Regions from separate parts of the Xenorhabdus sp. PB62.4 genome, predicted to be linked through region 1. Evidence: predicted binding sites of a transcription regulator. Region 1 holds the regulator's gene; the other holds the start of a gene.
What was found. The regulator ArgR, encoded in region 1, controls arginine synthesis, uptake and breakdown. The targets are predictions, from matches to a motif close to ANTGAATAAAAATACANT.

Region 1 (3,427 bases):
CCTGCGCAGCTCGATCCTGTGCCAGATATAGTGATCATTGGTAATGCGATGACACGCGGTAACTCCTGTGTGGAAGCCGTGTTGGATCGTGGCATTCCTTATACCTCTGGCCCGCAATGGCTGCATGATTATGTATTGCCGGAACGTTGGGTATTGGCTGTCGCTGGAACCCATGGCAAAACAACAACGGCGGGTATGCTGGCATGGATCTTGGAAGCATGTGGTTATAAGCCGGGATTTTTGATCGGTGGCGTACCGGGTAATTTTGATGTTTCAGCACAAATCGGTGAAAGCCCATTTTTCGTGATTGAAGCAGATGAATATGACAGCGCCTTTTTTGATAAACGTTCAAAATTTGTGCATTACAGCCCTCGCACATTGATCATGAACAACCTTGAATTTGATCATGCTGATATTTTCGAAAATCTGGCCGCCATTCAAAAACAATTCCATCATCTTGTCAGAGTGGTTCCGAGCACGGGTAAGATCATTGTTCCCGATAATGACATTAACCTGAAACAGGTACTCTCAATGGGGTATTGGAGTGAGTTAGAGCAGCTTGGTGAAACCGGAAACTGGCAGGCGAAAAAAGTCAGTCAGGATAGCAGCCATTACCAAGTATTCCATCATGGCGAATGGGTTGGTGAAGTGAACTGGTCATTGGTTGGCGAGCACAATATGTATAATGGATTGATTGCGATTGCAGCCGCCCATCATGTTGGCGTTCAACCTGTGGATGCTTGTCAGGCTCTGGGCGAATTTATTAATGCCCGTCGCCGCCTTGAACTGCGTGGAGAAGTCAATCAGATCTCGGTTTATGATGATTTTGCGCATCATCCAACGGCTATCTTAGCCACACTGGAAGCACTGCGAAGTAAAGTGGGCGGAATGGCACGGATCCTTGCCGTATTGGAACCTCGGTCGAATACCATGAAAATGGGGACGAGTAAAAATGATATCGCTCCTTCCATGGGACGCGCCGATGAAGTTTTTCTTTATCAACCCGTCAACATTCCATGGCAGGTGGTTGAAATTGCTGAACAGTGTATTCAACCCGCTCGTTGGAGCGCTGACATTGATGTTTTGGTTAGGATGATTGTTGAAACGGCGCAGCCGGGCGATCACATCCTGATTATGAGCAACGGTGGATTCGGTGGTATCCATGAGAAATTGCTGGCTGAATTAGCGAAGAAAGCAAACGTCGCCTAATCGGGTAGTTCATTGGCGTAAGAGGATCGCACCTGCTGGACGATCCTCTTTTAGTCTGTATTGATATTCGCTGGTTTTATAAGTATGTGACAGTACCAGATTAGAGTTCCTGGTCAAACAGGTTGAGGATGGCTTCATAGAGCTGTTTTGTCGTGAAGTTTTGTGCTGGTGTGGAGAAAATAGTGTCATCTCCCGCAATACTGCCAAGAATACCTTCTGCTTTACCCAATGAATCTAGCAGGCGTGCAATTAACTGTGCTGCCCCCGGGCTGGTACGTATGACGACAATGCTATGGTTATAATCGACATCCAATACCAGATTTTTTAATGGGCTGGTGGCTGTGGGAACCCCCAGTTCTGCCGGCAAACAGTAGACCATTTCCATTTTTGCATTACGGGTTCTGACAGCGCCAAATTTCGTCAGCATTCTGGAAACTTTAGATTGGTTGATATTTTCAAACCCCTCGTCCTGAAGTGCTGCAACAATTTCACCTTGAGAGCTGAATTTTTCCTCTTTCAATAATGCCTTGAAAGCTTTTACCAAATCTTCCTGTTTCGAAGGAACACGCATATTTCACCATCGTCGAATCCGTTATGAAGCAGACATTATGCGAAAGAGTGAATTTTTATTCAAGAAAGAGACGAAAAAACCCAAATATCGAGCATAATTGAATATTCTCTCCTATAACCATATTAATTGTCTGTCTATTAATGATTTCATTTTTACTGATTTTTCCCACCTATTAAGCTTAGTAAATGTATTGTTAATTAAATTGTATTTTTCATGTGGAAGGGAAGTGTAAGAAGATCAAGCAGACTATTAATCATATTACTGGAATAATTCTCAAAATAGTGTCCGTTATCTCATTAACAGATAAGCCTTTTGTCTAGAATAAAGCAACTTTGGTGTTCCATCATAAGGCCATTAGGTAGATAATCTGGCTGTTAACAGATTGTTTTTAGAACGTAGTGATGAATGGGATTGAGGGTTTGCTTTGCCATCATTTTGTCACTGTAGTGATGTGTAGTGATGATAGAAAAATGAAGCACTCTCTTGACCAAACAGGTTTAAGTTTTTTTACAGCACTTATTTAAGGAGTATCAGGATGAAAGTTGCAGTTCTCGGTGCAGCCGGTGGTATTGGTCAGGCACTTGCCCTTCTACTCAAGACCCAACTTCCTTCAGGTTCAGAACTTTCCTTGTATGACATTGCTCCGGTGACCCCAGGTGTGGCAGCCGATCTGAGCCATATCCCAACGGAAGTCAAAGTCACTGGTTTTGCTGGTGAAGATGCAACCCCTGCTTTGGTAGGCGCAGATGTGGTATTGATTTCTGCGGGTGTGGCACGTAAGCCTGGTATGGATCGTTCCGATCTGTTTAATATCAATGCTGGGATCATTCGTAATCTGGTTCAACAGATTGCTAAAACTGCGCCAAAAGCATTAATCGGAATTATCACTAACCCGGTTAATACCACTGTGGCGATCGCGGCTGAGGTTCTGAAAAAAGAAGGTGTCTACGATAAAAATCGCCTGTTCGGTGTGACAACACTGGATGTTATCCGCTCCAATACTTTTGTTGCTGAACTGAAAGGCAAAAAAGCAGAAGAACTGGAAGTTCCGGTTATTGGTGGGCACTCAGGCGTAACTATTCTGCCACTGTTGTCTCAAATTCCAGGTGTTAGCTTCACTGATGAAGAAATTGAAGCATTGACCAAACGTATCCAGAACGCAGGCACTGAAGTGGTTGAGGCGAAAGCAGGTGGCGGATCGGCTACTCTGTCCATGGGACAGGCAGCGGCACGTTTAGGGCTTTCTCTGATCCGTGGTCTGCAAGGCGAAAGCAATGTTATCGAATACAGCTATGTCGAAGGTGACGGTCAATATGCTCGTTTCTTTGCTCAGCCTGTTCGCTTGGGTAAAAATGGTATCGAAGAACATTTAGATATTGGCAAGTTGAGTGCTTTCGAACAGAAGTCATTAGATAACATGCTGGATGTTTTGAATAAAGATATTGAGTTAGGCGAACAATTTATTAATAGTTGATTTATTTAATTCGTAATTTATTAATATACGAATTAAGTTAAATATATTAGATAACTAAAACCGCTAGTTCGAAAATAACTAGCGGTTTTTCTTTGGATAATTAAATTGATAGCTAATTATTCTTTTTATCTCTGACTTTTCTTTCTAATAGTTCTCCCGTATGTGGATCGAAA
Region 2 (3,427 bases), on a different contig from region 1:
CAGAGATTTACCCTTTAAGATCAGGATGGCAGCCAAAACAAGTAATTCCTCTGGTCTACAACTCGCTGATTTAGTTGCCAGGCCTATTGGTAGACATGTTTTGAAACCAGGACAGTTTAACCGAGCATTCGATATATTGAAGGAAAAGTTCTATTATGAAGGAGGAAGAAATGCTGTTGGGATGGGATATAAACAGTGGGGGTTAAAAATTTTTCCCTAGTCCTAAATAGCGAAAAACCCCGATGCACTCACCGAGGTTATAACGCCGACCGGGCACTCCCAATCCATTTATAGTACTAATTATGAGCATTTTTTGAGGGAAAATCAATTAGTAATTTGACGATTGGGAGAACAGTTGTTTTTAGTTCACGGCTTTTAATGGGGACTCAAACAAAAATGCTCCACAAGTTGTGAAAGCAGTTTCCTTGTTGGTTCAATAAATGCCATGTCCAAGAATTCATCGGGTTGATGCGCTTGTTCAATCGAGCCCGGCCCTAAGACCAATGTCGGGCACAACTCCTGAATAAATGGCGCTTCTGTACAGTAGTTGACGGTATCCGCTTTCGTTCCCAACAATTTTTCAATCACACCAACCAATTTATGGTCTGTTGGGCATTCATAACCCGGAATCGGGGGATGGAGTTCCGTTACGTTCAGGCGCCCGGGCCAGCGTTGTTTTACGGGTTCCAATGCCTCATTCAGCAATCCGTTTAAATCCTGCAAAGTCAATCCAGGAAGAGGGCGGATATCCATATGTAGTTCGCAGCAAGCACAAATGCGGTTTGCCGCATCCCCGCCATGAATGTGGCCGAAATTCATGGTCGGATAGGGAATAACGAAGGCCGGATTGTGATAGCGCTCTTGCAAGGTGTTGCGCAGTTCTATCAGTCGAGTAATGGATTCATGTATCAGATCAATGGCATTAACACCTCGCGCGGGATCGCTGGAATGTCCTGATTTTCCTTCAATTCGGATCGATTGGGCTATATGTCCTTTATGGGCGCGGATCGGTTGTAATGATGTTGGCTCACCAATAATTGCGAAATCAGGCCGAATGTTGGCATTGGCAGCAAAGTAACGTGCGCCGGCCATTGATGTTTCTTCATCTGCGGTAGCCAGAATATAAAGAGGATGAGAGAGTTTACTAGCATCAATATCCCGCAGAGCATCAATGATAAAGGCAAAAAAGCCTTTCATATCAGCCGTGCCAAGCCCATATAACTTTCCATCGCGTTCGGTGAGTGTGAAAGGATCTTGTGTCCAGCGCCCTGCATCAAAAGGAACGGTATCCGTATGACCACACAGTAGTAAACCTCCCGAACCACTGCCCAATGTAGCCAGTAGATTGAATTTACCCCGGGTTTCAGGGACAGCTTGAATTTCAATCGAAAAACCAATCTCTTTTAGCCATTCCGCCAGCAGATTGATAACAACTTCATTGCTTTGATCCAGCTCAGCATCAGTGGCACTGATAGAAGGCGCTGCAATGAGCTGATGATATAACTTAATAAATGGCGGTAATTTGATATTCACTGTTGACAGCCCTTACTCATAATAGTATCAATATTAATTCATTTTAACTGAATAAAAATGCAATTATATCGTTGGGTTAATACTACAAGGTGAATAAATCCCATGTTGAATGCTTTGATAGTTGGTGCCAGTGGTTATACCGGAGCTGAGTTAGCAGCATATCTGCAACGCCATCCCCATGTCCATCTCTCCGGTTTGATGGTTTCTTCCCAAAGTTCAGATGCAGGGAAATGTTTTTCGGCGCTTTACCCGCAATATAAAGGCATGCTTGATTTACCCTTACAGCCGTTGACTGATGTTTCTGAGGCGGCGCGTGGTATTGATGTGGTTTTCCTCGCGACAGCTCATGAAGTCAGCCATGACATTGCACCGATATTTCTGGAATCGGGCTGTATTGTGTTTGATTTATCAGGTGCCTACCGAGTACAAAATACACAGTTTTATAAAAAATACTATGGATTCGAACATAAAAATTCAGCATGGTTAGAACAGGCAGTGTATGGATTGGCAGAATGGCAGGCAGAAAAAATCAAGCACGCCCGGTTGATTGCAGTGCCCGGTTGTTACCCTACTGTTTCCCAGCTTTCATTGAAACCACTGCTCGAAAAAAATTTACTGGATACGGAATATTGGCCCGTGATCAATGCGGTCAGTGGTGTCAGTGGTGCAGGACGAAAGGCATCGATAACCAATAGTTTTTGTGAAGTCAGTTTGCAACCTTATGGGGTTTTTAGCCATCGCCATCAACCTGAAATTGCGACACATTTAGGTACAGAAGTGATCTTCACACCGCATTTGGGCAATTTTTCACGCGGGATTCTTGCCACAATTACCTGCAAACTGCAATCGGGTGTGACAGAAGAACAAGTCAGAGAGGCTTATTTGCAGGCTTATCACGATAAACCGCTGGTACGTTTATATAACCAAGATGTACCTGCGCTGAAATCTGTTGTTGGTTTGCCGTTCTGCGATATTGGTTTTGCTGTTCAGGGGCAACACCTGATCATCGTGGGGGCTGAGGATAATTTGCTGAAAGGTGCCGCCGCACAGGCTGTGCAGTGCATGAATATTCGTTTTGGGTATGAGGAAACTCAGGCATTGCTTTAATCCGAAGTAGATTGAATACCAAAAGAATCAAAATTCCGACAGATGTTAATACTGACAGAGGATAAATCCGATGGAGCCGTTAGTTATCAAGTTGGGTGGGGTGCTGTTAGATAGCGAAGAAGCACTGGAACGGTTATTCACCACATTGCAGTTGTACCGAAAGACCCATAAGCGCCCGCTGGTCATTGTCCATGGTGGTGGCTGTTTGGTTGATGAGCTGATGCAGAAATTGCAGTTACCGATTTTGAAACAGCAAGGTCTGCGAGTCACGCCAGCAGATCAAATCGATATCATTACTGGAACATTGGCGGGAACAGCCAACAAGAAGTTACTGGCATGGGCAATAAAATATCGATTGCCTGCCATTGGGTTATGTCTGGGAGATGGTGGCATTGTGAAAGTATCCCAACTTGATGAAACGTTTGGTCATACAGGAAAGGCTCAGCCCGGACACCCCGATTTCCTGAAAATTTTGCTGGATGTGGGCTATATGCCGATTATCAGTTCAATTGGAATGACAGAACACGGTGAATTGATGAATGTGAATGCGGATCAGGCAGCGACTGCCATTGCGCAAGTGTTAAACGCAGATTTGGTTTTGTTATCTGATGTTAGCGGTATTTTGGATGGCAAAGGTCAGAAAATCCCGGAAGCTACATCGGAAAAGATCGAACAGCTTATTGAGCAGGGCATTATTACCGATGGCATGATCGTAAAAGTGAATGCAGCTCTGGAAGCCGCAAAAACGCTTGGGCAGCCAGTGGATATTGCGAGTTGGCGACATGCG

Region 2: argC (N-acetyl-gamma-glutamyl-phosphate reductase) is a predicted target of ArgR. The motif match lies at 1,580-1,597, and genes of this name have one in related genera.

What each region holds. Positions count from the first base shown of each region.
Region 1 is NZ_NKHR01000003.1:261,574-265,000, forward strand. Features, by position in the region: gene mpl (UDP-N-acetylmuramate:L-alanyl-gamma-D-glutamyl-meso-diaminopimelate ligase) at 1-1,209, shown strand, start outside; gene argR (transcriptional regulator ArgR) at 1,310-1,780, opposite strand; gene mdh (malate dehydrogenase) at 2,316-3,254, shown strand; gene Xenpb_RS04430 (helix-turn-helix transcriptional regulator) at 3,367-3,427, opposite strand, start outside.
Region 2 is NZ_NKHR01000022.1:10,969-14,395, reverse strand. Features, by position in the region: partial or broken gene Xenpb_RS15565 (DUF3800 domain-containing protein) at 1-220, shown strand, start outside; gene argE (acetylornithine deacetylase) at 376-1,533, opposite strand; gene argC (N-acetyl-gamma-glutamyl-phosphate reductase) at 1,636-2,640, shown strand; gene argB (acetylglutamate kinase) at 2,711-3,427, shown strand, end outside.